One region of the Cetobacterium sp. ZWU0022 genome, then DNA from elsewhere that is predicted to be linked to it. Evidence: riboswitches for the same ligand, from Rfam matches in the RefSeq annotation. Region 1 holds a riboswitch; each other region holds the start of a gene.
The links. Region 1 has a riboswitch for cyclic di-GMP ahead of L988_RS12910 (MarR family transcriptional regulator). Riboswitches for the same ligand answer to the same signal wherever they lie in the genome.
Positions count from the first base shown of each region.

Region 1 (7,919 bases):
ATATATGTTAATAGATATAGTTGAACTAAATGGTATTTTAAAGGAGGGGGAATAAGTAATGGCTTTAACGATAAGCGTTTTATTCATAAGTTTTTTCATTCTATTAGCCATAGGAACACCAATATCTATAGGAATTGGATTAGCTTCATTTTTAACAATACTTATTAATTTACCTTTTGATGTAGCAGTTATAGCATCTGCTCAAAAAATGATAACTGGAATGGATAGTTTTACACTGTTGGCAATACCATTCTTTATTCTATCAGGAAGTATAATGAATACAGGCGGAATTGCAATAAAATTAGTTAACTTTGCCAAGCTATTAGGTGGAAGATTACCTGGATCACTTGCTCAGGTTAATGTTTTAGGGAATATGTTATTTGGATCGATTTCAGGATCGGCAGTAGCGGCAGCAGCAGCAATTGGAGGAACATTAGATCCTTTACAGAAGGAAGAGGGATATGATCCTAAATTCTCCGCAGCAGTAAATATAGCATCATCTCCAACGGGATTGCTTATTCCACCAAGTGGATCTCTGATCGTTTTCTCATTAGTAAGTGGAGGAACATCAATAGGAGCCCTATTCGTAGCGGGATATATACCTGGAATACTTATGGGTCTTAGTGTGATGATAATAGCATATTTTATCGCTAAAAAGAATAATTATCCAGTTGAAGGGAAAGTTTCATTTGGGGAAGCTACAAGAATTATTTTAGATGCAATTCCGAGTTTACTACTAATAGTTATAGTAATTGGAGGAATAATTGCTGGAATATTTACAGCTACGGAAGCCTCTGCAATATCAGTAGTTTACACTCTATTTTTATCTGTTATAGTTTATAAAAGTCTAACATTTGAGCATATGCAAACGATATTTAAAGATACTATAAAAATGACTGGAATAATAATGTTTTTAATAGGTGCATCAAGTATTATGTCTTGGGCAATGGCATTTTCAACGATACCTCAATTTATAACAAATACAATTTTAGGATTATCAGATAATAAGATTATAATATTACTGTTAATGAATGTTATTTTATTAATAACTGGAACATTTATGGATTTAACACCGGCAATATTAATATTTACACCAATATTTTTACCGATTGCAACAAAATTGGGATTACATCCAGTACATTTTGGTATAATGTTAGTATCAAATTTATGTATTGGAATTTGTACTCCCCCAGTGGGAAGTGTATTATTTATAGGGTGTGGGATAGCCAAAGTTAAAATTGAAGAGGTTATAAAAGAATTAGTACCGTTTTTTATAGGATTAATAATAACTCTTTTAATGATAACATATATTCCATGGATAAGTTTAGGATTACCAAAACTATTTAAATTACTATAAAAAAATTGTATAAATAAGGAGGGCGAGGGTAAATTAATTTTACCCTCATAAGTATATTATGGGAATAAAATTGAACTATTTATTTGAAAAAAAAGACAATAGAGAAAATATAGTAACATTTGTTTCAAAAGAATTAAATTTAGAAGTAAAGCTTTCGATTTTAGAAAAAGATATTTTTAAAGTAACATTTTTAAAAGAAGGTGAATTAAAACTTAGAAAAACTTGGACTGTAACACCTGGAATGGAAGATTTTCCAATAGAAGGAAGGGAGAGATTTGATCATTCAGCATTCCAGTTACCAAAATTTGAAATTGAAGAAACTCAAGAAACAGTAATAATTTCAACTGAACTTTTAAAAGTTGTTGTAGATCTTAACGGTATGAAGATGACTTGGTTTGGTAAAATAAATAATAGTTGGATAAAAATAGCCCAAGATAGAAAAACACAAGCGTATAACTTTGGATATTGGGATAAACATATTTACCATTATTTAGAAAGAGATTTAAAGGAACAATATTTTGGATTTGGTGAAAAAAGTGGAAAAGTAAATAAACATTTTAGAAGAATGAGAATGAAAAATTTAGATCCAATGGGCTATGATGCGGAGTATAGTGATCCTTTATATAAACATATTCCATTTTATATAACTAGAAATCCAGAAACTAAATACTCATTTGGATTATTCTATGATAATTTCTCAACAGTAACTTTTGAGATGGGAACAGAACTAGATAACTACCACGGATTATATAGATATTTTGAGGCTAAAGATGGAGATTTAGACTATTATGTTATTGCTGGGCCACAAGTTAAAGATGTAACGGAAAGATTCTCTTGGTTAACTGGAAAAACTATATTTTCACCTAAATGGAGTATTGGTTATTCGGGATCAACTATGACTTATACAGATTTACCAGAGTCACAAAAACTGTTAAATAATTTCTTAGATGATTGTAAAAAATATGAAATTCCATGTGATTCATTTCAATTGTCTTCAGGATACACTTCTATTGGAGATAAGAGATATGTATTTAATTGGAATAATGAAAAGTTCCCAAATGTAAAAGAGTTTACAAATAATTATCATGCAAATGGAGTTAGACTTTGTGCAAATATAAAGCCTGCATTTTTACATGACCATCCAAAATTTAATGAGATGAAAGAGAAAGGTCTATTTGTAAAAGAGAGCGTTAGTGATGAGCCTGAGTTAGTTCAATTCTGGGATGATAATGGAGCGTATATAGACTTTACAAATCAAGAAGCTATTAATTGGTGGAAAGAAAATGTAAAAGAGAAACTTTTAGAGCTAGGAATTGACTCAACTTGGAACGATAATAATGAATATGAGATTTGGGACCCAAAAGCTAGATGTAATGGATTTGGAGAAGAACTGGATATAGAATTAATAAGACCAATTCAAACTTTACTTATGATGAAATCATCATTTGAAGCTCAAAAAGAGTTCGATAAAAATAAAAGACCATATCTTATCTCAAGAGCAGGATGTCCTGGTATGCAAAAATATGTTCAAACATGGTCTGGAGATAATAGAACAGAATGGAAAACATTAAGATATAATAATTATATGGCAATAAGTTTATCTTTGTCAGGAGTTTATAACTTGGGTCATGATGTTGGAGGATTCTCAGGTCCAGCACCGTCTCCAGAACTATTTGTAAGATGGATACAAAATGGTATTTTCTACCCAAGATTCACAATTCATTCTTGGAATGATGATAAAACAGTAAATGTACCTTGGATGTATAAAGAAGTTTTACCAGAAATAAAAAAAGCTATGGACTTTAGAAGAAAGATAACTCCTTATATATATAATTTACTATATAGATCTCATATCGATGGTACTCCAATAATGAAACCAACATTTTATAACTATGAAGCTGATAAAAATACATTTAATGAAAATGATGAATTTTTATTAGGTGATAATATGTTAGTTGCAACTGTGATTACAGAAGGAGAAAAAACAAGAAAAGTATACTTACCAGAAGGAAACTCATGGTACGACTATAATACTAATAAAATATATGAAGGTGGTCAAACGATAGAAGTTGAAGCAGGGTTAGGTACCTTTCCACTATTTATAAAAGAGGGAGCAATTATTCCTATAAATACTATTAATGATTATAATTTCGAGACGAAAGATGAAGATAAAAGAGGATTTATTGTTTATGCATCTGAGAATAATAATAAAACAAAGTTCGTATCATTTGAAGATGACGGATTAACACAAAATTATAAGTCAGGAAAATATGCAAAAATAAGTGTAGAAGTAGTAACTAGTGAAGAAACAATTTCTATAAATATTCAAAAAGATGGGGATATTAAATTTATTCAAGAGGAATATGAAATAATTGTTATAGATTCAAAAAATAGAAAAATAATAAAATAATCATTGAAAACTGATTTGTAATAATATTCGTATTACTATTAGTAGTTTATCAAAACGCCCCGAGAAAACCTCTTCCTCTATTAGGGAGAGGATGAATCGGGGCAATTTCAGTTCCTTGCGATTCAATATACCGCTTAATAGTTTCAATCGTTGCTCCACCAGTGCTTAATATGCAAATGCTCTTCTTCTTCATTCACCTCTAAAACACTCTCATCTTTGACACCTAATAATCTCTTTGATATTTCTTTTAAATCCTCCAAAACTTCCCCATCAATACATTTTCTACGATATTTTGTAATTACAACTAAGTGATAAGTTAAATTGTAGATAGAATGCCTATTCTTTTTAAATTCTGTATTCGGAATTCTACTCTCCTTTACAACTAAATTTTAATATGGTATTATCATAGCATATTAAATTTAAAAAATGGAGGTGAAAACTATGAAGACATATAACTTATCTTTTAAATACAGAATCTATCCTAATGAAACTCAAGCGAATACAATTAATCAAACTTTTGGTTGTACTAGACTTGTGTATAATAGATTCTTGGCTCAGAGAAAAGAATTGTATGAGGCAGAGAAAAAATCTGTAACTTACAATACCCAAGCTAAAGAGCTCCCCCTACTTAAACTTGAATTACCATTCTTGAAAGAGGTTGATTCAATAGCATTACAACAATCACTTAAAAATTTAGAAACTGCGTATAAGAATTTCTTTCAAAAGCGTACAGCATTTCCTAAGTTCAAATCTAAAAGGTCAACTAGAAAATCGTACAATACAGTATCTACAAGTAATAATATTAGAATTGAAGGAAATTTTCTAAAACTTCCAAAGCTAGGTTTAGTTAAAACTAAACTTCATAGACAGATACCTCAAAATTATGTAATTAAATCAGCTACCATTAGCCAAGAACCTAATGGTGCTTACTATGTTTCTTTACTAACTGAATTTGAAAAGGATATTAAAGAAGTTCCAAGCGATAACAATATTGTTGGTCTTGATTTTGCTATGTCTGAACTTTTTGTTAGCTCCGATAACCAAAGGGCTCACTATCCTAGATTTTTTAGAAAGTTAGAAGCTAAACTCATTAAAGCTGGAAGAGAATTATCAAGAAAAGTTAAGTTCTCCCAAAATTGGCATAAAGCAAAATTAAAAGTTGCTAAAATTCATAACCTTATCAAAAACAGTAGAAAAGATTTTTTACACAAATTATCAAATGAACTTGTAACTAAGTATAACGCAATAATACTTGAAGACCTTAACATGAAAGGCATGAGTGCAGCATTGAATTTTGGTAAATCCGTCGCTGATAATGGTTGGGGAATGTTTACAACCATGCTTCAATACAAATCAATGTTTTTAGGTAAACAAGTAATAAAAATCGACAAGTGGTTTCCATCGTCAAAAACTTGTTCATTTTGTGGTGCTATAAAAGCTGAGTTACCAGTATCTTCAAGAGTTTACAAATGTGATGAATGTAACTCAGAGATAGATAGAGACTTAAACGCAAGTATAAATATTCGTGAGGTTGGTAAAGAGCTACTAGCCTATTAAAGCATATATCAGGGTAGGGACTACCCGTAGAGCGTGATTAATATATCCGACATGAGTCAGATACTTCCCACGAAGCCCCGCCCTCTATTAGGGCGGTGGTAGTTCACGTTCCAGAACTTTCAACTGCATTACCAAGATTAATGGGATTAATAAAATAATATAGTTCAAAAGAGGAAAGGCGATTCGATTTAGAATCGTCTTTTTTGTATTTTTACAGGAAAATAAAAGACATTCAACATGTCAAATTTGCATTCAAAAAAATAAAAAATGGATTATATAATTAACTATATAAATATGTTATTATAATTCAATGTAAAACATTAATTTTGATGTCCAAATAGATTTATAAAATTTATGAAGATGTTTGTAAAAAAGTTGCCTAATCCTAATAATATATACAGTAGACAGGGTGGTTAATATCCATCCTGTCTGTATTTAGGGTGAAATATTGTTGCAAAAATATCCTAAATGAGTTATAATAATACCGAAAGATAAATACGGCAAAGTAGAGGAAACTCTATGACGCAAAGCTATAGGGCCTTTAAAATGGCAGCCAGTTGCACTTAGTTATGAACAACTCATAATATAGGTGTATTTTTTTTATAAAAATACAACTGTTTTATAGAGTCAAAAACTTTTAATATTAGGGGTGTTACTATGTGTAAAATGATGGAAATTAAAAATGAATTAAAGAAGTATCATATCAATTATACTCAAGAGGAGATACTATTTACGATAAACGAAACTCCAGGAATTACATTATGTGAGTTGACAAAAAGAATGCAGTTATCAAAAGGATCTGTATCATTATGTTTAAAGAAGTTAGAAGAGGAAAAACTTATACAAAAGTTTGGAACTTTTGATGACAAAAGAGTATTCAAAATTCATCCTACAAAGATAGGAAAAGATTTATACAGTAAAATTAAATTTATAAAAATTGTAAAAATATAAAAACTCCTTCAAAAATAAAGGAGTTTTTTATTTTATAAAATTGGAAGAGTATACGCTTTGATAAAAGGATACTCTTTATCGGAATTCAGTTTTTCAAAAGTTATAACACAGTTTATATCAGAGTTAGAAAGATAGTTTTCTAATTCATCTGCTTTTATAAAATTCAAAATATTCATATTTTCTTTTAGAAGAAATCTATTTTTTATAATTGGGAAGAGGAATGTTGGAATACGGTCAAAAACAACAAGTGTATTTTTAACGCTACTTAAACTTTCCTCGTGGGAACTCCACATATATAAAAAGATAACATTTGAAAATTGTATATTTTGATAGATTTTTCTTAGAGTAAAGAAAAGTTGAAGACATTTTAATCTATCCTCTTCAGGTAGATTGAATCGTAAAAACTCTAAGTCACATATTTTTAAAGGAATACTTTTGTCATGAGCTAAGCTCACTTTGTTGACAAATTTCTCCAAGAAGTTTGTTTTTGTTATCAGTAGAGATAGATTTTTAAAAACCATCGCTTTTACAGTGTTAATCTCTTTTGAAAGTGAATTTCTCCTTTCGTATAAACCACCATCACAGAATTTTAAAGTATCTAAAAATATGTTTAAGTTTTTTAAAAGTATCTTGCCCATAAAAGAGATTTTAAAAAAACTATAGCAAGATTTCAGTTTCTGATTTCCTATAAAATCTTTAAAATATATTTTGAACTCATTGAAACTCAAAGAGTCTATTGTAGGTTCATCTGGATCCGCTAAATTACCATAGATTATAAAGAAAGCTTTTAGAAGATTTTTGTTTTGTGAAAAATAATCAAAGCTATACTCATTTATAAAGGTATCGACATCTTTATTTAACTTTATATGAAACTGCTCATCAAAAAAATCAAGATAATCTTTTGTAATTATAGTTGGAAGTTCTTCAAACTCAACAAATAGTTTATAAAGATATGATAAACTAGCAAGCTTTAAGTTTTTTTCACTTCCTGAAATAGATATCCCCTTCGCATTTGAGCTATTGATATCTAAATCATAGATGCTAAGAGCTTCTTTAGCGAAAGCCAAGTCAGTTCCGATAACCCTTCTTGAAACCTCTAACAAGCTAGAAAGACTATTTAAATTTATGTATCTATCTCTTAAAAGAATTAAAATTATATAAAGAACTCTATTCTCTTTTGTAAAACGTTGCTCCTTTTTCAAATCACCTAGAAGAGTTGTATTTTTACAAATACAGTTAATCATAGATTGGATTGTAGGTTTGGACTCTTCTGAATCTGTGAAGGAGTAGATTTGTTTTATATAAAGATTAACATTTTGTTTATCCATTTTCAAAAACTCTGCGATAAAATCTGTCGTTTTGTATGACGTATATTCTAATAATTTACAGATTCTTATGTGGTTTGTATTAATATTTATTTTCATAGCAAACTGCTCCTTAAAATTATTATTTCATTGGGCAATATTATAACATGAAAAAAGGAATAAATCAAAAAAAGGTCTTAATTATAAGTTAAGACCTTTTAAAACTTCCTCTAAGATATGGTTGTTAACAAGATTAAGTATATTTAGATAGTTATATGAATCTAAAAGTTTAATATTTTGGTAGATATAACTTTCATCACTTAAAACCAGATTATACTTA
Region 1 is NZ_JRJZ01000191.1:37,151-45,069, forward strand. It holds gene L988_RS12890 (TRAP transporter small permease) at 1-55, shown strand, start outside; gene L988_RS12895 (TRAP transporter large permease) at 59-1,357, shown strand; gene L988_RS12900 (TIM-barrel domain-containing protein) at 1,416-3,767, shown strand; gene L988_RS14145 (transposase) at 3,911-4,132, opposite strand; gene L988_RS12905 (RNA-guided endonuclease TnpB family protein) at 4,209-5,324, shown strand; cyclic di-GMP riboswitch class I at 5,814-5,889, shown strand; gene L988_RS12910 (MarR family transcriptional regulator) at 5,982-6,275, shown strand; gene L988_RS12915 (HTH domain-containing protein) at 6,308-7,699, opposite strand; gene L988_RS12920 (hypothetical protein) at 7,781-7,919, opposite strand, start outside.

Region 2 (7,919 bases), on a different contig from region 1:
GAAGATATAAAAAATACAATAAATTTAGAAAGTGCATTATTCTCTTTACAGTTAGTAAAGAAAGAGGATAATGCAGTTTTAGGTTCGGTTACAAATAAGCTTTTAATAAAAAATGATTTAAAGTTAAAAGTAGCTCCAGAAAATGATAGTGAACAAGAGTTTGATAAAAATGAAGATTTGAGTGTCCTTGGAACTTTAAAATTGGATAACTTATTGAAAGAAGATATATATTTTACAGTTGATTTGGATAAAAATGTAGATTTTTCAACAGTTGAATTGTATATTGATGGAGAAAAAATTAAACTAATCTATGATGAAGTTTTAAAAAAATATAAAACAGAGGATTTGAACTATGATGGAGAAAAAAAAGTAGAGCTTTATATAAGAGGTGCAAAGCATATTGGAGCTATCGAAAAAGGAAGCATCGCTTTAGAAGTAAATTACAATGGAAAAAAGTATGATGAAATTAGAAATAGTGTAATTTATAAAAAAGATCAAAATATATTAATTGAAAAAATTTCTAAAACAGCATCAGCATCTATTGGAGATTTGGTGAAGTATGAAGTTATAATAAAAAATGATTTAGATGAACAATTCTATGAAATTGAGTTTATAGATATTCTACCAAAAGGAATGGATTTTATTGAGAATAGTGTAAAAGTTCCAGAAAATTTTGTTTTAGAAAAAGTAGAAAAAAGAAGTGGTAATGAAATTCATATAAAATTGAAAGTTAAAAATAAAACTAAATCTGTGGAAAGTGAAAAATTAGTATATATGGCTCGTGTAAATGTGAATGCCAAAGATGGAAAGAATGTTAATAGAGTTACAATGGTTGGAAAAACAAACTTAGAACAAGTATTTACATCAAATATTGCAACTGCTGAAGTAAAAATAGATAAAGATAATTTTTATGATAAAGGTATTGTAATAGGAAAGGTATATTTAGATTTAGATGATGATGGTTTATTTGATGAAGAGAAAGATATTCCGGTTTCAGGTGTAAAGATATTTTTAGAAAATGGAGATTTTGCAATAAGTGATAGATTTGGAAAATATAGTATATATGGAGTTGAAGCGTTAACACATGTAGCTAAAGTTTATCGAAATACATTACCTTTAGGCACAAAAACAAAGAAAATATCAAATCTTCACAGTGAAAATGGAGAATCTCGATTTGTAGATTTAAAAAAAGCTGAGTTAGGAAAAGCTGACTTTGCACTAACTTTAGATGGAAGTAGAGATTTAGAATTTGTAAAGAAAATATTAGAAAAAAGATATGAAGTTTTAGCTCAAAAAAATTATGAGTTAGATCGAGCAATTGAAAGAAAATTTTTAGAACAAAAAAAATTAGGAAGCAGAAATGAATTATCAGGTGAGCGTGGAGTTATAGATAGTGCACAAGAATTAGATATAGAAAGTATTCGAAGTATGGTCTTATATGAAAATCTTACAGTAGAAGAAAAAGAAGCAGAAGAAAAGAAAACTTTGGTTGAAGAGTGGAATTTGATTCCAGATCATAGATTAGAAGCAGCTCTTTATACTTTCAATAATGATTTAGATATCATAAATGTTGAGGATAAAAGATTGGTTCCAGCATTCATGAGCTTTCAAGTAAAAGGACCAGGAGAAGGAACATTAAAACTTTTCACAAATGATGTAGAAGTTTCACCAGCAAATGTAACTTTGACAGCAAAAGTTGCTGAAACAAATGTATTCTTTTTAGAATATAGTTCTGTAAAGTTAGATCCTGGAAAAACAGTTCTTAGACTTTCATATCATGATATGTTTGGAGTAGAAAGAGGTAGAATAGAGAAAGAGGTTTTTGTAAAAGGGCAATATGATGATGTAAAAGTTGAGATAGTTGATAGCTCTGAAGACAGTACCTTAAAAAAAATAAAAATAACAGGTATAGATCAGTATGGATATGGGATAGACCAAAGTTTAACTGTAACTATTGATGCAAATAAAGGAAGATTTATAAGTTATGATGGAGTAACAGAAAGTAGTGTAACCTTTGTAACAAATTTAGATGGATATGGTGAGATTGGATATAGACCAAATCCAGGAAAAAATAGGGTAACTTTTAAAATAAATGCTGAAGGAAAAGAGAAAGAGATATCTCTAGATATAGAAGGAGATGAACAAGACTTCTTTTTAAATGGAGTTATTGAAGGGCGATATAATTTTAGTAAAAACAGGGATATGAATTTCTTTTTTGAAAAAGAGATTGATTCATATAGGGATAAGTTTTTCTATAGAGGAGCTGTTTATGCAGAAGGTCAGATAGAAGATATAGGATATTTAACCCTAACTTATGATACGAATAAAGATAGTGAGGATAAGTTTTTCTCATATCGAGACCCAGAAGAATATTATCCAATCTTTGGTGATAACTCAACCAAAGGATATGTCGGAAAATCTAAAGATAATCTATTTTTAAAAATGGAAAGAGATCAGTCTTATTTACTATATGGAGATTATAAAACTGGAGAGATATTAAATCAAAGATTGCGACTAGGAAGATACGATAGAACTTTGACAGGAGCTGTAGTTAAATATGAAGATGAAAATATTTTAGCAACAGGTTTTATAGCTGAGACCTCTAATATAAAGTATCAAGAGGAGTTTCGTGGTGAAGGAGTTTCAGGACCATATAAACTTACTAGAAGAGATATTGTAGAGGGAAGTGAAAAAGTTGTGCTTATTGTTAGAGATAAAATAAGTGGGCTGATTTTAGAGGAAGAGAATTTAGTTCTAGGCGACGATTATACTCTTGAATATGATTTTGGAAGACTGTATTTTTCAGAACCAATACCTAGTATGGATTTGAGTTTCAATCCAATATACATTAAAGTTTCATATGAAGTTGAAGATGATAATGGAAAGAAAAGTTTAGTTTATGGTGGAGAAGTTAATTATAAACTAAATGACAAAATGATAGTTGGAACTTCTGTTTTTAAAGATGAAAGAGAGACCGAGAAACAAGAGATTATGAATCTACACGCAATTTATGAAACTGAAGATACCTTGGTTGTTGTTGAACAGTCATTTACAACAGATGAGTTAGGTGAAAGAGGAAATGCTACATCTATATTTGCACAGTATGAAAAAGAAAATTTAAAAGCTGAGGCAATATATGAAAGAGCAGACCCTGAGTATAATAACGAAGATGCGAATGTCGAGGATGGTATTAATAGAGCAAAAATAAATATAGAATATGGATTTGAAGAAAAAGGAAAAATGAAGATTGAATCATCTTTAGAAGAAAGAGAATTGGAAAGTGGAAGTAAAGAAAGAAAAATTGATACATATTTAGGATATGAAAGTGAATGGATGAAAAACTTTAAATATGAAGCAGGATTGCGTCAATATATTAAAGAAAATATAACAGAGTTAGAAACTACCTATAGTCTTGGTGGAAGAATAACTTGGAAGGGAATGGAAGATGATAAACTGAAATTGTTTTTAGAATATGAACAAGGCATTGAAAATCCTGATCAGAAAAGAATAGCAATTGGAGCAGATTACAAATTATTTGATAAAACATCTGTGTATATGAGGCATGAATTAGTTTCAGAGCTTAGTGATTTCTATTACTTAGAGGGAGAGGAAGAGGGAAATAGAACAGTATTCGGAGTAAAAACAAACTATTTAGAGACAGAGATATATTCAGAGTATCGAGAGGAGAATGATGATGAATCCGTGATTCCTGAGTTTGCATACGGACTTAAGAGAAAATTTAATCTGATGGAAAATTTAGAGATATTTGGAACTTTTGAAAGAGTTAGTGCTCTAAGTAGTGAGGAAAATAGTGAAACAAATCTAACTGTTGGTTATGATTATGAGGATATAAATTTCGGAAGAATGAGAGGAGAGTTTGAATTTGAAATAGAAGATAAATCTTCATTTTTGAATAAGCTTAGTTATGGAAAACAATTCAGTAAAAGTACATATTTTATAGCTAAAAATAGATATTATATTGAAGGAGATGAAGAAGAGAATAGATTTTTAATTGGATTAGCTTATAGAGATGCAAAAGATAATTCATACCATTCTCTTAATAAGTATGAGTTTAACTATTCGAAAAATATTGTAGATGAAAATTATAAAAAATATACACATATAATAAGAAGTGCTCATAACTTTCAAAGTAAAATAAACAGTGAAAAAAATATAACGCTAGCTGCGAAAAGCAGTAATATAAAATATGATGGAACAGAAAGTAGTTATAGAAGCTATTTACTTGCAGGAGGAATAAGTTATGATCTTTTTGACAACTGGACAGCTGGAATTAATTTGGCAACTTTATTTGATAGTGAAAAAAATATAGATTATGGTTTAGGATTCGAACTAGGTTATATATTTAAAAGTAATTTATGGTTATCTTTAGGATATAATTTTGTTGGTTTTAGGGATAAAGATTTTGATCCAAATGGAGAATTAGCTCAAGGATTGTTTCTAAGATTTAGAATGAATATAGGAGATATGTTTGATAGATTTAAAGAAAATGGAAAGAAAGAACCTCCAGAGAAAGTAGAGATAGTAGATGTGTATAATTTACCTAAAGAAAAATAATAAAGGTTATTTATTTTATGAAAATGTGATATACTATTAATCTGAGAAAATGTTATGGAGGAATTTCCAATGAATGAGATATTAGTAAAAATTTCAAAAAAATATATGATGGCTTTAGAAAAACAAAGTCCTGAGGATAAAGAGAGTAATATAATATACGGAAAGATATTAAATATATTAGAGAAAAATCCTGAATTAAATCTTTTTGGTCTTTTAGAAGAGTTAAACAAAGGAAAGAAGTTTTATGAGAAGAACAAAGTCAGAAATCGTAGAGATAGATTAACAAATCTAGATATTATGATAAAAAATGCAAATACAATTGTAGATAATCTTTTAGAAGAAGATGAAGAGAGTCTAAGAAGAATAGAGAGAAGCTTAAATAGAAGTGATATTTATAGAGATAGAATGGCTATGAATATTTTATTAGCAGAGTTTCCATCACACGAGTTACACGAGGTTTATTATACAATAAAAAATGATCAATGTAAGAAGTTTTTATTAGAAGTTGTAAGCGAAATAAGAGCTGAAAGATAAAAATAAGACATCCTTTGTAATAGTAATTATACTGTTATGAAGGATGTCTTTTATTGTGAATTTGATTATGACAATTAATTATAACGAGCTTTTAAAGTGAAATTCCCTGAATATATTCCCGGAGCTTGGTCACGACTTACATCAGTCGAAGCAGCAATATTCAGAATCTGTTTTCCTGAATCAGATAATTCAATAACATCATTTCCAGGAGTAATCCATTCACCAGGTTTATTTATTTGAGTACAATTAAATAAAATTGTGAAACTATTATTCCCATTTTTTAAAGGAACTCTAAAACTATCTCCTTCAGATTTTACACCTTCAAAAGTTATTCTAACTTTCGAATTAGATTCTCCTTGAAGCGAGAAACTAGAAAAAGCTTGATTGAAAGTTCCAGGTAAAATATCGCCGAACTCTAGATCTTTATCAGCTTTTACTGTTAGCGGTTTTAAAACCTTAGCATTAATCTGCATTATTGCTTGATTAGACTGTCCTTCATTTGATAAAAGATTTAGAGACACCACCCCAAATAAAGTGCTTAACATTAAAATTTTTCTCATTAATTCCCTCCTAATAAAAACAAAAAAACCAGCTACACTATAAAGTGTAGCTGGTTGTCATTTAAAAGACCCTGTAGCTTTGCGTCATAAGGTTTCCCTTATTTTGCCAAAATATAAAGACTGTATTAAAATAATATAACAAAAAATAAAAAAAGTCAAATACTTTTATTGTATATTTTAAAATGTAGATTAATTGCAAGGAAAGTTGTTTATTTTACAGTAAATAAAAATATGGAATTAATGGTGTAAATTCTTTAAATATAAGGAGATGAGTAGGATGGTTATTGCATTTGTAGGTGGGATTGTTTTAGGGTTTTTATTTTTTTATAGTCTAGATTTTGGAGTAAATGAAAGTAAAAGATTTAAAAATCCGTCATTATTTATATTTATCACATCTCTAGTGAGAATTATTATTCTTTTAGGGGGTTTTTATTTCTTGGCACAAAATAATGGTTATAACTTTTTTGCAGCATTAATCGGAGCTTTAGTGTCTAGAATATATATTGTATATTTTTATAAGAATAAAAGAAAATAGATATTTAAATATCAACATAATATATATATAGCTCACGGAGTATTCTTTTTTTATAGAATGATTGAAAAAAATACAATGTAATGATAATATACCTCTGTAATGGTTCGAAAGATTAAAAGGGAATTGAGTGAAAAGCTTAAACGGTCCCGCCACTGTAAAGAGGATGAAAATAGGTTAATCCACTGAATTTTTATTTTAAAATTTGGGAAGGAATATGAGTAAAGTGAATCTGAGTCAGGAGACCTGCCATTATAATCTGCGAGGACGGAGAAGAGTTTAAGCTCTTCTCTCAAATTTAAAATTATATTTGGGAGGTTATTTTTATGAAAAAATTATTATTATCACTATTTTGTTTGTCATCAGCATTAATTCTAGCTCATGGTGAAGAAGCTTTTGAGGACTCAAATTTTTATACAGGGGGAAAAAGTGCTATAATTATGACACATTTTGGAACTACACATAAAGACACGAGAGCTAAAACAATCGATAGAATCAATCAAAAAGCAATTAAGGCTTTTGAAGGAAAAGCTGATGTTTTTGAGGCTTATACTTCGAGAATTGTTGCTAAAAGAGTAGAGGCTAACGAGGGAATAAAGAAGTATAATCCGAGTGAAGTTTTGACTTCATTAAAAAAACAAGGGTATAAAAATGTTATTATACAACCAACAAATATAATAGATGGTGTGGAAATGGAGTCAATAAAAAGAGAGGTTTTACTTCATTCAAAAGATTTTAATAATTTGAGAATAGGGGATGCACTTCTAACAGATCCACATCATTATGAAGACGCAATAAAGGCGATAATGAAAATAGCAGCACCTCTAGGGAAAAGAGAAGGAGTAGTTTTAGTAGGACATGGAACATATAATTCTGCTACTTCAGCTTATGCAATGTTTGACTATATGGCAAAAGATATGAATGAACCAATTTATGTGGGAACAGTTGAAGGATATCCAACTTTTGAAACTGTTGTGAGACAATTGAAAAAAGCTGGAAAGAAAGAAGTTGTCTTAATGCCTATGATGTTTGTAGCTGGAGATCATGCAAAAAATGATATAGCTGGAGATTGGAAAGAAAACTTAGAGAAAGAGGGATTCAAAGTAAAAGTAAAATTAACTCCTTTAGGAGAGATTCCTGAAATTCAAGATATGTTTGTAGGGAATGCAAAATTTTTAGAAAAGCATAGAAGTATTGATATTATAGAAAAAAAAGCTGGATATGCAAAAAGTAAAGATATTTAGTATTAAAATTAACAAATTTTGTATATAATGTAGATGAGGTGATTTTATGAAAATTAAAAATATCGATTCAAACTTAAATATTCATGAGATTTATTTAGCCGGAGGATGTTTTTGGGGAGTAGAGGCTTATATGAAAAAAATATCTGGAGTGATAGATGTTGTTTCAGGTTATGCTAATGGTTCTACAGAAAATCCAAGCTATGAAGATGTTATATACAGACATACAGGTCATGCCGAAACAGTAAAAGTGATTTATGATAGAAATATTATAGATTTACCTCTACTTTTGAAATATTATTTTAGAATTATTGATCCAACTAGTTTAAACAAACAGGGTAATGATAGAGGAACACAGTATCGAACAGGGATTTATTATACTGATTTAAATGATAAATCAATAATTGATAAGGAGATATTAATTCTACAGCAAAGTTATTCTGAAAAAATTCAAATTGAGATAAAAGTTTTGGAAAA
Region 2 is NZ_JRJZ01000082.1:14,418-22,336, forward strand. It holds gene L988_RS06485 (DUF11 domain-containing protein) at 1-4,575, shown strand, start outside; gene L988_RS06490 (hypothetical protein) at 4,645-5,109, shown strand; gene L988_RS06495 (DUF4402 domain-containing protein) at 5,184-5,669, opposite strand; cyclic di-GMP riboswitch class I at 5,712-5,787, opposite strand; gene L988_RS06500 (ATP synthase subunit I) at 5,947-6,204, shown strand; cobalamin riboswitch at 6,288-6,470, shown strand; gene L988_RS06505 (sirohydrochlorin cobaltochelatase) at 6,528-7,445, shown strand; partial or broken gene msrA (peptide-methionine (S)-S-oxide reductase MsrA) at 7,522-7,919, shown strand, end outside.
Region 2: it holds a riboswitch for cyclic di-GMP, as region 1 does, so the genes downstream of both, L988_RS06495 (DUF4402 domain-containing protein) here and L988_RS12910 (MarR family transcriptional regulator) in region 1, are expected to answer to the same signal.

Region 3 (7,919 bases), on a different contig from region 1:
TTGGCAGATTTACTTTTTCAGATAAAAGTGTCGAATACATACCTAATCTCTTCACATGATCTCCAGTATCCTCGTCATTCAATTGATTAGCCATTTCTAGCACTTCTATCAACGAAAAACTTAGTTCTTCTGCTTTTTTTCTATTTTTTTCAGATTTAATTATTAATACTATTAAAATTATTATAAATATCACTACTGGTATTGATATTTTTAAAATCAACTTATAATTTTGTGTTACTATTGAATTTTTTAAAATATTATTATCTATTACAGTTTTATCTATCGTGAAACTTTCTAAAATAGTTTCAATTAAATTTGATAACTCTTGTTTCTCTTTACTAATTCCAAAACTAACACCAAAAGAATCATTTAATATCCCTGCAACTTTTATTTTATCATCCAAAAAGTTATTACTTATTACTCCTGTCAATATATTAAAGTATCCTACCAGATACTCTCCATCTTGATTTAATAATTTATTTAACCCCTCTTCATAAGTTTCTACTTCTTCTATTTCACTATTTTTCAAAATATTTTTTAAATATATATAACTATAATCACCTTTTAAAACTAAAATTTTAGCCCTATCTAAATCAGATAAATTCTGAATAAACCCATCTGACTTTCTATTTGCCACAGACAATTTCATTTCATAATAAGGTTTTGTATAATTTTTAGTTACTCTTCCCAAAGAGTTTTCGATAGCAATTCCCTCTATGTCATACTCTCCATCTTTCACAAAACTAAAAGGAATACCTATTATCTTTTCAATCTCTTTAACTATATTAATAGTTAATCCCTGATAATTTTGTTTCTGCTTATAATAAAACGGCAACATAAATTTATCTTTTCCCAATTTAACTCTTATCTCTTTATAGTTATCTGTTACTTTTTCATAACTCGGCGTATCTTTTAACAAATACTTATAAAACGACACTCTATTTTCAGATAAAATCTCTTGAAATTCTTCACCTGGTAATTCATCTAAACTTTTTTTCACTTTTTCATAAAGCTCAGTTAAACTCTTTTTTATAGCTATTTGTTCATTATACCTTATATTCTCTAAAAGTTTATAATCTACATCACCTAAATTTTTATCATACCAATCTTGTGCAATAAAAATCTCTATCTCACCATTCTTTAATTTTTCTAATCCTTCATCAATATTCTTAACTTCAATTTTATCTAAAGTTAAATTGCTATATCTTTCTTTCATCTCTCTAATTCCATGTTGTCCAGGAATATATCCAGCTTTCAAATATCTAGCCTCTCCTAAGTTTGACAGCATCGAATTCTTATTTGTAATAACACCTATCCTATAAATCATAGGAGTATCCAAATAATCATATTCCTTCTTCCCATCTAAAGTTTCAATAGTTCTCAACATCATGTCACTATTCTCTTTATCTAATGAAACTTCAATCTCTTTTCCTTCTAAAACTTTTTTTAACAACTCTGCGTAAACACCTTGATATTCACCCTTTTCTAAATCTTTATACAAATACATATCCGTTGTATTTGAAGGTACTGTTATTGTTAATCTCTCTTCCGAGAAACCTAAACAACTAATAAACAGCATTAAAAAAACTACTAACCTCTTCATCTATCCTCCCTCAATAAAAAAAAATAAAAAAAGCTGCAATAATCACAAAGACTATTGCAGCTGGCTGCCATTTTAAAGACCCTATAGCTTTGCGTCATAGAGTTTCCTCTACTTTGCCACTTATAAACGTTTCTTAATTATAATCATTATAATCAATACGTCCTACAAAGTCAATATTTTATATCTATTTAGAATAATTTGGTGCTTCCTTCGTTATTATAATATCATGCGGATGACTTTCTTTTAATCCTGCTCCTGTTATTTTAACAAATTTTGCATGAACTTTTAAATCTTCAACTGTTGATGTTCCACAGTATCCCATTCCAGCTCTAACTCCTCCACACATTTGGAAAACTACATCTTTTAAGCTTCCTCTATATGCAACTCTTCCTTCAATACCTTCTGGAACTAATTTCTTAGCGTCATTTTGGAAGTATCTGTCTTTCGATCCTCTTTTCATTGCTGCCATAGATCCCATTCCAACATATACTTTATACTTTCTTCCTTCATATATAATCTCTTCTCCAGGTGCTTCTGTCGTTCCTGCTAAAAGTCCACCAAGCATTACACAATCAGCTCCTGCTGCTAAAGCTTTAACCATATCTCCAGATAATTTTATTCCACCATCTGCTATAACTCCAATCCCTCTTGTTTTACAAACTTCATAAACATCATTTACTGCTGATAATTGAGGAACTCCTACTCCTGCTACAACTCTTGTTGTACAGATAGACCCTGGTCCTACTCCTACCTTAACAGCATCTACTCCTGCATCTATTAAATCTAAAGCTGCTTCTGCCGTTACTATGTTTCCACCAATTATGTTTAAAGTCGGGAAAGCTTCTCTGATTTCTTTTATTTTTGCCATAACACCTTTTGAATGTCCATGAGCCGAATCTACAGTTATAATATCTACTCCCGCATCTACTAAAGCTTTAACTCTTTCTAGAGTATCTGCTCCAACTCCTACAGCTCCTCCAACTCTTAATCTTCCTTGAGAATCTTTACAAGCCATTGGATATTCAACTAAATTATCGATGTCCTTTATTGTAATTAATCCTTTTAATTGACCTTCGTCATTTACTATTGGTAGTTTCTCTATTCTATTTTCTAATAAGATATCTTTAGCTTGCTCTAAAGTTGTTCCTACTGGAGCTGTTACTAAATTTTCTTTAGTCATTATATCACTAACTAATTGATCCATATCTTTTCTATATTTTAAATCTCTGTTTGTAATAATTCCTATTAAAGAACCATCTTGTTCAATAACTGGTAATCCAGAAATTTTATACTTTCTCATTATCTCTTCTGCGTGCCATACAGTTGAATCTTTTGTTAAAGTAACAGGATTCTTTATCATTCCGCTTTCATTTCTCTTTACTCTATCTACCTCAGCAGCTTGATCCTCTATACTCATATTTTTATGAATAAATCCTATTCCACCTTGTCTAGCTAAAGCTATTGCTAAATCTCCTTCTGTTACAGTATCCATTGCAGCACTTAGGACCGGAATATTTAATTCGATATCCTTTGTAAGTCTTGTTTTTAAACTAACTTCATGTGGTAATACCTCAGATTTTGCTGGAACTAGTAGTACATCATCAAAAGTAATCGCTTCTTTTATTATTTTTCCATTCATCATTTTTTCTATTCCCTCCAATTTTTCTGAATATTTTAAATAAAGACCTGCACTTTTTTTTAGTATTGTGCAGGTCTTTTTTTATTTATTTTCGTTATTATAGCACATTTTTGAGCCTATGTCATTTCTAAAAAACATTTTTTTGCATTTTATTTTTTTTACATCCAAATATGCTCTTTCTTTAGCTTCTTCTAATGTATTTCCGTATGCTACTACCGATAAAACCCTTCCACCATTAGTCTCTAATCTTCCATCTACTTTTCTTGTTCCCATATGGAAAACTATGGATTCTAAATTTTGAGGAATTTCAATTTCACTACCTATTGTCGATGATTTCGGGTAGTTTTCAGAAGCCATAACAACAGCCACTGTATATCTTTCATCCCACTCTAGTTTAACCTCTTTTTCATCCATTAAATCTAATATGGCTTTAACAAAGTCAGATTTCATTCTTGGAAGAATCCCTTCTGCTTCTGGATCTCCAAATCTTGCATTAAACTCGATAGTTTTAACTCCATCTTTGGTTAACATAATCCCACCAAATAGAAAACCTTTAAACGGAATTCCATCTTGTTTCATTCCAGATGCCATAGGTTTTAATATTTTTTCTAAAGTTTCATTTACAACATTCGAATCTATTTTTCCTACTGGAGAATACACACCCATTCCACCTGTATTTGGCCCTTCATCATTGTCATAAGCTCTTTTATGATCTTGAGCAACTTCTAAAGGAATTACTCTCTCTCCATTTGTTAAAGCTATAATAGAAAATTCAAAACCATCCAAATATTCCTCTATTACAACTTTATTATTAGGTATAGAGAATGCTATCTCTAAAGCCTCTATCGCTTCCTCTTTTGTAAAGGCAACTGTTACTCCTTTTCCAGCTTTCAAACCATCCTCTTTTATAACTATCGGAGCGCCTTTTTGATTAACATATGATTTTGCTAACTCTAAGCTTTCAAAAGTTTCATAAGCTCCTGTTGGAACATTATACTTTTTCATCAACTCTTTCGCAAAATCTTTACTTGATTCAATTCTTGCAGCAGCTGCAGTTGGTCCAAATATTTTAAGACCTCTTTTTTCAAACTCATCCACAACGCCTAAAGCAAGTACGCTTTCAGGACCTACTATCGTCAAATCTATATTTTCGTTTTGTGCAAATGTTGCAAGTTCATCTATATTTTCTTCAGAAATATCTACTAGTTTCCCAATCTCTTCCATTCCAACATTTCCTGGAGCTATAAATACCTCTTTAACTAGTCGACTCTCTTTTACCTTCCATGCAATCGCATGCTCTCTTCCACCTTTTCCAATTACAAGAACTTTCATAAACTCCTCCAAAAATTAATGTTTAAAATGTCTTACCCCTGTAAATACCATAGCTATTCCATGCTTATTGCACTCTTCGATAGATAACGAGTCTTTTATTGATCCTCCTGGTTGAATAATTGCTTTAATTCCAAATTTCGCAGCCATCTCTACTGTATCTGCCATTGGGAAGAATGCATCTGAAGCCATCACTGCTCCATTACACTTTTCACCACCTTGTTCTAAAGCTATTTTTGCAGCTCCAACTCTATTCATCTGTCCTGCACCAACTCCAATAGTTTGATTAGCTTTTCCAACAACTATTGCATTCGATTTCACATGTTTAACAACGTTCCAGTTAAAGATTAAATCCTCTATTTCATCTTCCGTAGGCTTTCTATCAGTAACACAAACAAGTTCATCTTTAGAGATATTTTTCTCATCAAACTCTTGAATTAATGCTCCATCCATAACAGAAGTAATTTTCTTTTTATTTATAATATTTGAATTCAACTCTAATTTCATAACTCTTATATTTTTCTTCTGAGTTATTATTTGTAAAGCTTCTTTTTCATATCCAGGTGCTATAACAATCTCTAAAAATAGTGCAGATAACTTTTCCGCTACCTCTTTTGTTATAACTGAATTAGCTGCTACAATTCCACCAAATATAGAGATTTTATCAGCTTCATAAGCCCTATTCCAAGCTACATCTATATTTTCTCCACTTCCAACTCCACAAGGATTCATATGCTTAACCGCTACTACAGTTGGCTTAGTAAACTCTTTTAAAATTTCTAAAGCTGCATTTGTATCTTGAATGTTATTATAAGATAACTCTTTCCCATGAAGTTGAACTGCATTTCCTATTGAATATCCTGCAAAACTACTTTTATAGAATCCTGCTTTTTGATGCGGATTTTCTCCATATCTTAAATCTTGAACTTTCTCATAAGTAACAGTTATACTTTCCGGAAACTCCTCTTTTACTTTTGAAGTTAGATACTCTGCTATTAAAGTATCATATGCCGATGTATGTCTGAACACTTTCGCAGCTAATCTTTCTCTCGTTTCCGCTTCTGTATCTCCCGACTTTTCAAGTTGCGCTATTACAACATCATAATCCTTTGGATCTACCACAACCGTAACTGATTTATAGTTTTTAGCAGCAGATCTCAACATGCTTGGCCCACCAATATCTATATTTTCTATTAACTCCTCGTGAGTCACTCCAACTTTTGATAATGTCTCTTTAAATGGATACAGATTAACAACAACCATATCTATCATATCTATCTTATTATCTTTTAAAGCTTTCAAATGCTCTACATTATCTCTAACGCAAAGTAAAGCTCCATGAACATTTGGATGTAACGTCTTTACTCTTCCATCCATTATCTCTGGGAAATTTGTAATATCTGATATACTTAAAGTTTTTATACCAGCCTCATCTAATGTTTTTTTAGTTCCTCCTGTTGAGATAACCTCATACCCTAACGAAACTAATTTTTTAGTAAAATCTACAATTCCAGTTTTATCAGATACACTTATTAACACACGTTTCATCTATTTATTCTCCCTTTTTAAATAACTTTGTTAAAATCATTGGATATATTCTATGCTCTACATCATGTATTGCTTTTTTCAAATCATCTAAACTCCAAGTTTCTTCTATTTTTATTCTCTCTTGATATATTATTTCCCCTGTATCAACTCCACTATCTACATAATGAATTGTCACACCCGTTTTCGTCACGCCAGCTTTAAACGCATCTCCTATCCCATCTTTGCCAGGAAATTCTGGCAAATAAGCTGGATGAATATTTATTATCTTGTTGAAAAACTCCTCTAATAATACTGGAGAGATTATTCTCATATATCCTGCAAGCACAATATATTCAACTTTTTCTTTTTTCAATATCTCAATTATCTTTTCTTCAAACTCCATTTTAGTGTTAAACTCTTTTGGATCTATAAAGTAGCAAGGTATATTTAAGGCTTTTGCTCTTTCAATTGCAAAAGCATCTTTTTTATCGACAATTAGAAGTTTAACTTCATACCCTTTACCTTCACCCGTTTTTTGAGCTTCTACTATTCTTTGGAAGTTACCCCCGTTTCCAGAAGCAAACACAGCTATATTTACCATTTAATTTCTACTCCTGATGTCTTAGCAACCTCTCCTAAAATCATAGGATTTTCCCCTAACTCTTTCAATTTAGAGATTATATTTTCTCTTTCATTTTTTGAAACTACAAATATAAATCCAACACCCATGTTAAATACATTAAACATCTCTTTTTTAGGTACCCCGCCTTTTTCCTCTAAAAATTTAAATATTTTTAGCTCATTTACATTCTTGCTATCAATCTCTACTCCTAATCCTTCAGGTATTATTCTTGGAATATTTTCATAGAATCCTCCACCTGTTATATGGCACATCCCTTTAACAGAAACTGATTTTAAAACCTCTTTTACTGTTTTTACATATATTCTTGTTGGAGTAAGTAACTCCTCTCCTAAAGATTTTTCGAATCCTTCATAAACTGTTTTCAAATCTAGATTAGCATCTTTAATTATCTTTCTAACCAAAGAGAATCCATTCGAGTGAACTCCACTAGAAGATATTCCAACTATAATATCTCCTTCTTCTATTCCCTCTCCAGTTATTAACTCTTTTTTCTCTACAGCTCCAACTGTAAATCCAGCAATATCATAATGTCCTTCGCTATACATTCCTGGCATTTCAGCTGTTTCTCCACCTATTAAGGCACACTCTGCAGCTACACATCCATCCGCTACACCTTTTACAATACTTTCAATCTGTTCAGGGTAATTTTTTCCAACCGCTATATAATCTAAAAAATATAATGGCATAGCTCCTTGAACTAAAACATCATTAACACACATAGCCACAACATCTTGTCCTATCGTATCATGTTTATCCATTTCAAAAGCTAACATCAACTTAGTTCCAACACCATCTGTTCCACTAACTAAAACTGGTTCTTTCATTCCTAGCTCAGATAAATCAAACATTCCACCAAAAGCACCCAAGCTATTTATAGCTCCTCTTACTTTTGTTCTTTCAACATGACTTTTTATTCTTCTTACTGATTCATATCCTGCTTCTAAGCTTACTCCAGCTTCCATATATTTATTACTCAATTTTATCTCCCCTATTTCTTCAAATTTTCTAATAAACTAAACATACTTGTTGGATATTTTCCTGTGAAACATGCCATACAGATGTTCTTTCCTAATCCCTCTAGCATTCCTTCATGTGATAAAAATGCTAATGAATCTGCACCTATATATTCTCCTAATTCTTTTGGTGACATTTTCGTACTTATAAGCTCATTATAAGTT
Region 3 is NZ_JRJZ01000167.1:557-8,475, forward strand. It holds gene L988_RS11685 (HD domain-containing phosphohydrolase) at 1-1,603, opposite strand, end outside; cyclic di-GMP riboswitch class I at 1,656-1,731, opposite strand; gene guaB (IMP dehydrogenase) at 1,788-3,245, opposite strand; gene purD (phosphoribosylamine--glycine ligase) at 3,324-4,574, opposite strand; gene purH (bifunctional phosphoribosylaminoimidazolecarboxamide formyltransferase/IMP cyclohydrolase) at 4,590-6,119, opposite strand; gene purN (phosphoribosylglycinamide formyltransferase) at 6,124-6,699, opposite strand; gene purM (phosphoribosylformylglycinamidine cyclo-ligase) at 6,693-7,724, opposite strand; gene purF (amidophosphoribosyltransferase) at 7,730-7,919, opposite strand, start outside.
Region 3: it holds a riboswitch for cyclic di-GMP, as region 1 does, so the genes downstream of both, L988_RS11685 (HD domain-containing phosphohydrolase) here and L988_RS12910 (MarR family transcriptional regulator) in region 1, are expected to answer to the same signal.

Region 4 (7,919 bases), on a different contig from region 1:
TACTCCATAAGCTAAATCATCCTTTTTATGAATAGCTAATCTTCCTGTGTTAAGACCTCCATTTCCTACACCTACCGGTCCTGTAACTTTCACAAATCTTCTAGCTGAAAGTTGAGTAGTTAAAACCTCTCTCGCTCTATCTTCTATATCTTTCCATACATTTGCACTTATTGGTGCTAACTCTTTTTTTAAGAAATCCATCTCTTTACCCCCTTATTTTTTTAATGATCCTATATTTAACGATCTTGTATTATTCATCTCTTTTACCTCTTCTTTTATAGGAGCTCCATCTCTTCCCATAAGTTGAGCTTCTATTCCCACTATTTTACCCTGTCTAAATATATAATCCTCTAACTCTTTTCCAAATTCAAATTCATTTCTTCTCATCCATTCAATCACCATAACAGCATGTTCCATCTCTTCATTTCTATTATGAATCAAAATCTCTTTTAATTCTGGATCTTCGGCCATTTCAGCTCTTTGATTATAGTCATCTACCGCTTGTAATTCCTCTTTTAAACTTTGAATTGCAAAGTCTAAATCTGTCGCTTTTTTACTAATTCCACTCAGCATAAAACACCTCCACATTTTAAAACAATCTCTAATTTGTTTATTATGCCATTTCTTCTCATTTCCTTTTTTAATAAAAAATAAATTTAATTTTGATGCTTCAAATAGTAATTCAAATAAGGAAAATTTGAAATATAGATTACTTTCATTTTTTTTGATATTATAATATCGTACTATTGTTTTATATTTTTGAAAAATACGGTATTTTTATTTTAATTTTTTATTTTAATTTTAAAGAATTGGGGGAGAAAGCCATGATTGAAAAAAAGATATTATTTTAGCCCAAAGTGGTGATGAAGAATCAATCGAAAAAATTCTAAAAGAGTATCATGGAACAATTTATAAAAATAATCTTTCTTTCTTTTTAAAAGGAGGAGATAGTGATGATTTAATGCAAGAGGGGTTTATTGGACTCATGAAAGCAATTAAATCTTATGATGAAAGTCGAAATGCTTGTTTTAGCACTTTCGCAAACCTTTGCATCAGAAGACAGATGATTACAGCTGTAAAAAATCACAACTCTGACAAATATAAAAATTTAAATCAAGCTATGCAAGGCGAAGGATATTCAACTCATGAAGAAAATGTTCACTACACCTCACCATCTTTAGGTTTCTACTCTCCAGAGGATATATTTTTAGGTAAGGAACTTGTTAATCTTCTTACAACTTTCCTTAATGACAATCTAAGCTTTTTAGAAAAAAAAGTTTTCACATATCTTTGCAAAGAATACACATATATTGAAATTGCTGATTTTTTAAATGAGCCACCTAAAAAAATAGATAATACTATTCAAAGAATTAAAAAGAAAATTATCTCATATCTACAAAATTATTCAAAATAATAATATATATTTCAAACAAAAAGGAGAACTCACAATTAAGTTCTCCTTTTATACTATTAATACTTTTTCATTAACTCTTTTACTTTCGAAACAACCTCATCTTTAGATATTTCTAAAGTTTCATTTGTTCTTCTTATCTTTAACTCAACAATTCCTTCCGCAGCTTTTTTACCAGCAACTACTTTAAACGGATATCCTATTAAATCTCCATCTTTAAATTTGAATCCGATTCTTTCGTCTCTGTCATCTAAAGCTACATCTATATTAGCATCTCCAAATGCATTATAAATCTCTTCAGCTAGAGCTACTTGATCCTCAGCTTTCATATTTGCAGGAATTACTTCAACTACAAATGGAGCTATTGATGATGGCCAAATAATTCCATTCTCATCGTTATTTTGCTCGATTGATGATGCTAAAGTTCTTGAAACTCCAATTCCATAACATCCCATCTCAATAACTTGACTCTTTCCATTTACATCTAAGAATGTTGCATTTAGAGCTTTAGAGTACTTATCTCCTAATTTAAAGATATGTCCACTTTCTATTCCTCTTGCACTTGCTAGCTCTCCTTCACACTTAGGACATTTCTCTCCTACAGTTACTGTTCTTACATCTGCAACTATTGAAGCTGTGTAATCTCTTCCGTAGTTTGCATTTATAAAGTGTGTATCTATTTTATTTCCACCAGCTGTATGGTTAGAAATACCAATTATACTCTTGTCAGCTATCAACTTAATTTTTGTTTCATCAATTCCTACTGGTCCTATGAATCCTTTAATTAATCCTAATTCCTCTATTTCAGTATCATTTAATAATGCAACATCGATTGTATCAATTATATTCTTTAACTTAACTTCGTTTACTTCGAAGTCTCCTCTTATAAGAACCATGTAAACTTCATCTGTTACAACATCTTTATACATCATAGCTTTTACTGTTTGTGCTGTAGGTATATTTAAAAACTCAGCAATCTCTGTTATTTTCGATACATTTGGTGTATCCATTAGCTCTAACTCTTTTGCTTCTACTTTTGGCACATCAGTTATTATACTCGTTGCAGTTTCAACGTTTGCAGCATACTCACATGATGTACAGTAAATGATTTCATCCTCTCCAGATTCTGCTAATACATGGAACTCTTGTGATCCACTTCCACCGATAGCTCCTGAATCAGCTTCAACCGCTCTGAATTTAAGTCCACATCTTTCGAAAACTCTTGTATAAGCTGCTTTCATATTTTCGAATTCTTCATCTAAAGACTCTTTTGTTGCATGGAATGAGTATGCATCTTTCATCATAAACTCTCTTCCTCTCATAAGTCCAAATCTAGGTCTTCTTTCATCTCTAAATTTAGTTTGAATTTGGTATAAGTTTAATGGTAAGGCCTTATATGATGATATATCATTTCTAATTATATCTGTTATTACCTCTTCATGTGTTGGTCCTAATGCGAACTCTCTTGAATGTCTGTCTTGAATTCTCATCATTTCAGCACCCATTACATCCCATCTTCCACTCTCTTTCCAAAGTTCTGCTGGTTGTAAAACTGGCATGAATATCTCTTGAGCTCCAGCTCTATTCATCTCTTCTCTTACGATGTTTTCAACTTTCTTTAAAGCTTTTAAACCTAAAGGAAGGTATGTGTAAACTCCACTCGCTAATCTTTTGATCATACCTGATCTAAGTAATAGTTTATGACTGATTACCTCTGCCTCTTTAGGAGTTTCCTTTAGAGTCTTTACATAATATCTACTTAATCTCATATTTCCTCCACTCTTTTAATTAATTTTACCTCATATTTTATCATAACATCTTTTACGAGGTCAAACTTTTGTTAAACTTTTCATCAATATCCTCTTCTAAAACTTTATGATTTATCTTTCCTTCATTTTTTATTAGATATTCGGTACATATATCCTTAACCAATTTTATAGTTTTTACATCATGAACTATATCTATAAATTTCAAGTCACTTAATCCGCTTTGTTTCACACCGAAAATCTCTCCCGCTTTTCTGAGTCGCAGATCCTCTTCAGCTATTTTGAATCCATCCTCTGTATTTTCTAAAACTTTTAATCTAGCTGCTGAGTTGTCATTCTCAGTATTTGATAGTAAGAAGCAGTAAGATTGATGCTCTCCTCTTCCAACTCTTCCTCTCAACTGATGTAGAGTAGCTAATCCAAATCTCTCTGAATTTGTTATAACCATTATACTTGAGTTAGGCACATTTACTCCAACCTCTATTACTAAAGTTGAAACAAGTATATCTAAATTATGATTTTTAAATTGATGCATCACTTCATCTTTTTCTTTATTTTTCATTCTTCCATGTAAAATTCCTACTTTATATCCTGGGAGGTTTTTTGATACTTCTGCATATAACTCTTCTGTTGATTTTGCCGATAGTTTATCGCTCTCATCGATTAATGAAGCTACAAAATACGCTTGCCTTCCCTCTTTTAATTTTTTATCTATAAAATAATACATCTTTTCTTCATCAACATCTTCACTTATCCACTTAGTCTTTATAGGCTTTCTTCCTGGTGGAAGTTCATCTATCACAGATACATCTAAATCACCATATATACTTAAAGCTAAAGATCTTGGAATTGGAGTTGCACTCATAACTATTAGATTTGCCAAAATCCCTTTATCTCTCAATCTTTTTCTCTGTAAAACTCCAAATCTGTGTTGTTCATCTATCACTACTAGACCAAGTTTATTGAATTGAACGCTATCCTCTATTATAGCATGTGTTCCTATGACAATATTCGTTTCTCCAGTTTCTATTCTTTTTAATAACTCATCTTTTTTCTTTCCCTTTATGCTACCTGTCAAAAGATCTACTTTTACATCCAAACTTTCTAAAGTTTCATAAATAGATAAATAGTGCTGAGTTGCTAATATCTCTGTTGGAGCCATCAACACTCCTTGATATCCATTTTCTACCATATATAATAGTAGTAAAACTGCAACTATAGTCTTTCCGCTTCCTACGTCACCTTGAATTAGATAGTTTATAATCTTACCTGCATTTAATCCTTTATAAATCTCTGTTATAACTCTTTTTTGAGCAGTTGTTAATTTAAATGATAAACCTGAAAGATACTTTGAAACCAGCTCTTTTTTTCCTTCTATTTTATAGATTCCACTGTTTGTCAAATCAACTTCAAAACGCTTTTGTAAAATACCCATCTCCAAAACTAAAAGTTCCTCTACTGCAAATCTCCTTTTAGCTTCCTCTAAGTTTCTTGAATTAGTTGGATAATGTATCTCATTTAAAGCTTTTGTTCTTGGCATCAAATTATATTTTTTTAAAACCTCTTCTGGAATATTCTCTTCAAATATATTAACATACTCTTTTAAGGCTTCCTTTAATATTTTTCTTAGATTATTTTGAGTAAACTCTTTTATAGAGCTATATATTGGAAGGATCTCCCCGTTGTTTTCTTGTCCTTTATATAGTTTAAATTCTGGATTCGTCATCTGAAAAGTATATCCTCTTTTTACATTTCCAATAAAAATATACTCCTCACCTATTTTTAAACTGTTTCTCAAATATGGTCTCTGAAACCAAACTACTTCAAGAACTCCAGTTCCATCATTTATAGTGGCTTTTATCATCTTCATTCCAGTTCTTGTGGGTGGAGCTGATATATTCATTATACTTCCTTTTAATACAACATATTCATCACCTTTTAACTCTCCAATTCTCTTTAAGTTTGTTCTATCATCATATGCTCTTGGAAAATAATAGATAAGATCATACAAACTTTCAATATTCAATTTTTTTAATTTCAGATATGTCGCTTTTGATACTCCTTTTAAATTAAAAAGTTCTATCTCTCTATAAATGTTTTTATAAATCATAATCACCACCTTTTTTTTATTATAACACAAAGAAATAGAGTTTTGTACTCTTTATAATACCTGCTATCCATCCCATATAAACCTTTAAAAATCAAGCGTTCGTGAAAATTTTATTTTCATTTTTTTTGAAAAAATTATTTGACTTTTTTTATTTTTTAATATATTATACTTGTATAAATTAAATAGGCAAAGTAAGGGAAACCTTATGACGCAAAGCTATAGGGTCTTTAAAATGACAGCCAGTTGCACTTATCTGAAAAGATAATGTTGCAATTGGCTTTTTTATTTTTTTATCACTTTATATAACTAATCGGGAGGGAACACACAATGAAAAAAATATTAACTTTATTATCTTTAACTTTATCTATGACGGCTTTTGCTAATTCTGTTGTTCAATCAGACACTATGAATATCAATGCGAAAATTGTTAAACCACTAACTGTTAGCCATGACGGGCATATCCAATTTGGTAATCTTGTTCAAAACAGCGGACATAGCGAAAAAGTAAGTAGAAACTTCTTCATTAACGGAACACCTGGACAAAAAATTGAATTTAAGATTAATGATCAAAAATTAGACTCATTTTCAAACAGTCATTTAACTAGAGTTGGAGGAAGTGAAACATTAGATTTTTATACTAGCAATAGAAAAGTAACTAACGGAGATATCTCAAATCCTACTTTAGATAACAATGGAAACTTAACGTTCTCTTTTGATTCTGTAGTTAATGTTACAAACTTACCTGTTGGAGAATACACTGGTTCTTTAAAGGTTGCAGTTAAATATAATTAATATAAAGAAAAACTGAGGAATTGATGTCCTCAGTTTTTTTTATTTCTATAATTGTTCTAATAATTCATCAGATATATCAAAGTTTGAGTAAACATCATTTACGTCATCTAAGTCATCTAAAGCTTCATATAAAGCCATAACTTTCTTAGCTGTATCTAAATCAGTTATTTGAACTTTATTGTCAGGAATCATTGACACTTCAGCTTCAGTTACATTATAACCAGCTTTTTTTAACTCTTCAGCTACAGTATTACAATCCGCAGGCTCTGTTAAAACAGTGAACTCTCCGTCCTCCTCTTTAACATCTTCAGCACCAGCTTCTAAAGCAGCCATCATAAGCTCATCAGCATCTAATCCCTCTCCAGTAATGATTATTTCCCCTTTTTTAGCGAACATCCAAGCAACAGCACCATCTGTTCCAAGGTTTCCATTTCTTCTAGAGAAAGCAGCTCTTACTTCTGAAGCCGATCTATTTTTATTATCTGTTACAACTTCTACTATGAAAGCAGTTCCTTCTGGACCGTATCCTTCATATCTAATCTCCATGTAATCTACACCTTCAAGCTCTCCAGTTCCTTTTTTGATAGCTCTTTCTAGGTTATCTTTTGGCATATTAGCAGCCTTTGCTTTATCTATCGCAAGTCTTAATCTAGGGTTGAAGTTAGGATCTCCTCCAGCTTCTTTAGCTGCGATTGTTAACTCTTTTCCTAATTTTGTAAATATCTTTCCTCTTTTAATGTCTTGAGCACCTTTTCTATGCTTTATGTTAGACCATTTACTATGTCCTGCCACAAAAATTCCTCCTCATTTTTTAAAAATATCTATTTAAATTTTATCACAACCCCTAGTTTTTTTCAATATATTTGGGCACTAGGAGTATTTTTCTCTCAACCTCTTCTAATACTTTCTCAGGCGTTATCAAACTATATTTCTCCTCATAAGATAACTTTTCATAACCATCTCCTGTCAAAATATCTTTAGGCTCCAATCCCTCGTGTCTTGGATTGTCTCTTGATAACCACTCCATTTTATTAGAGTTTGGACTAAATATTGCAAAACTGGGTATATCTATAGCTTGTGCTAAATGTCTAGGTCCACCCTCGTTTCCAACAAACAAGTCACAGTTAGAAAATAGTGTGAACAACTCACTTTTAGGTATAGACATTATATCTATAACGATATCATAATCCTCTCTAGCCACACTCCAAACTTTTTTTAAATATTTAAACGGATTCTTCTGCTTAGCTTTAGATATTGATATTACTTTATTCAAATAGTTCTGGTGTTCAAATAGAGGTGCCACATAATCGTATAAAACATAATCTATCTTTGCATCTGGATAAGTCTCTTTCAAACTTTTACATATTACAGAGGGTGAACTACCCCGCCCTAAAGAGGACGGGGCTTCGTGGGAAGTATCTTAGTAATTTAAGATATCTTAATCACGCTCTACGGCTAGTTCCTAACCTGATATATGTTTAATAAGCTAGTAGAGTTCTACCAGCTTCACGAATATTTATACTTGCATTTAAATCTCTATCCATAGTATGACCACATTCACAGTTATATATTCTATCGCCTAAAGAAAGTGAATCTTTTATATTTCCACAAGAAGAACAAGTTTTAGAAGATGGAAACCACCTATCTATTTTTATTACTTGTTTTCCTAAAAACATAGCCTTGTACTGAAGCATGACCGTGAATAATCCCCAGCCGTTATCAGAAACAGACTTGCCAAAGTTTAGTGCTCCACTCATACCTTTCATATTAAGGTCTTCGATGATAATCGCATTATGCTTTGTAACTAATTCTCTTGATAATTTGTGAAGAAAGTCTTTTC
Region 4 is NZ_JRJZ01000128.1:201-8,119, reverse strand. It holds gene L988_RS10165 (family 1 encapsulin nanocompartment shell protein) at 1-201, opposite strand, end outside; gene L988_RS10160 (hypothetical protein) at 214-573, opposite strand; gene L988_RS10155 (sigma-70 family RNA polymerase sigma factor) at 842-1,414, shown strand; gene L988_RS10150 (proline--tRNA ligase) at 1,471-3,180, opposite strand; gene recG (ATP-dependent DNA helicase RecG) at 3,233-5,293, opposite strand; cyclic di-GMP riboswitch class I at 5,463-5,538, shown strand; gene L988_RS10140 (hypothetical protein) at 5,615-6,079, shown strand; gene L988_RS10135 (YebC/PmpR family DNA-binding transcriptional regulator) at 6,125-6,871, opposite strand; gene L988_RS10130 (glycosyltransferase family 9 protein) at 6,924-7,433, opposite strand; partial or broken gene L988_RS10125 (RNA-guided endonuclease TnpB family protein) at 7,558-7,919, opposite strand, start outside.
Region 4: it holds a riboswitch for cyclic di-GMP, as region 1 does, so the genes downstream of both, L988_RS10140 (hypothetical protein) here and L988_RS12910 (MarR family transcriptional regulator) in region 1, are expected to answer to the same signal.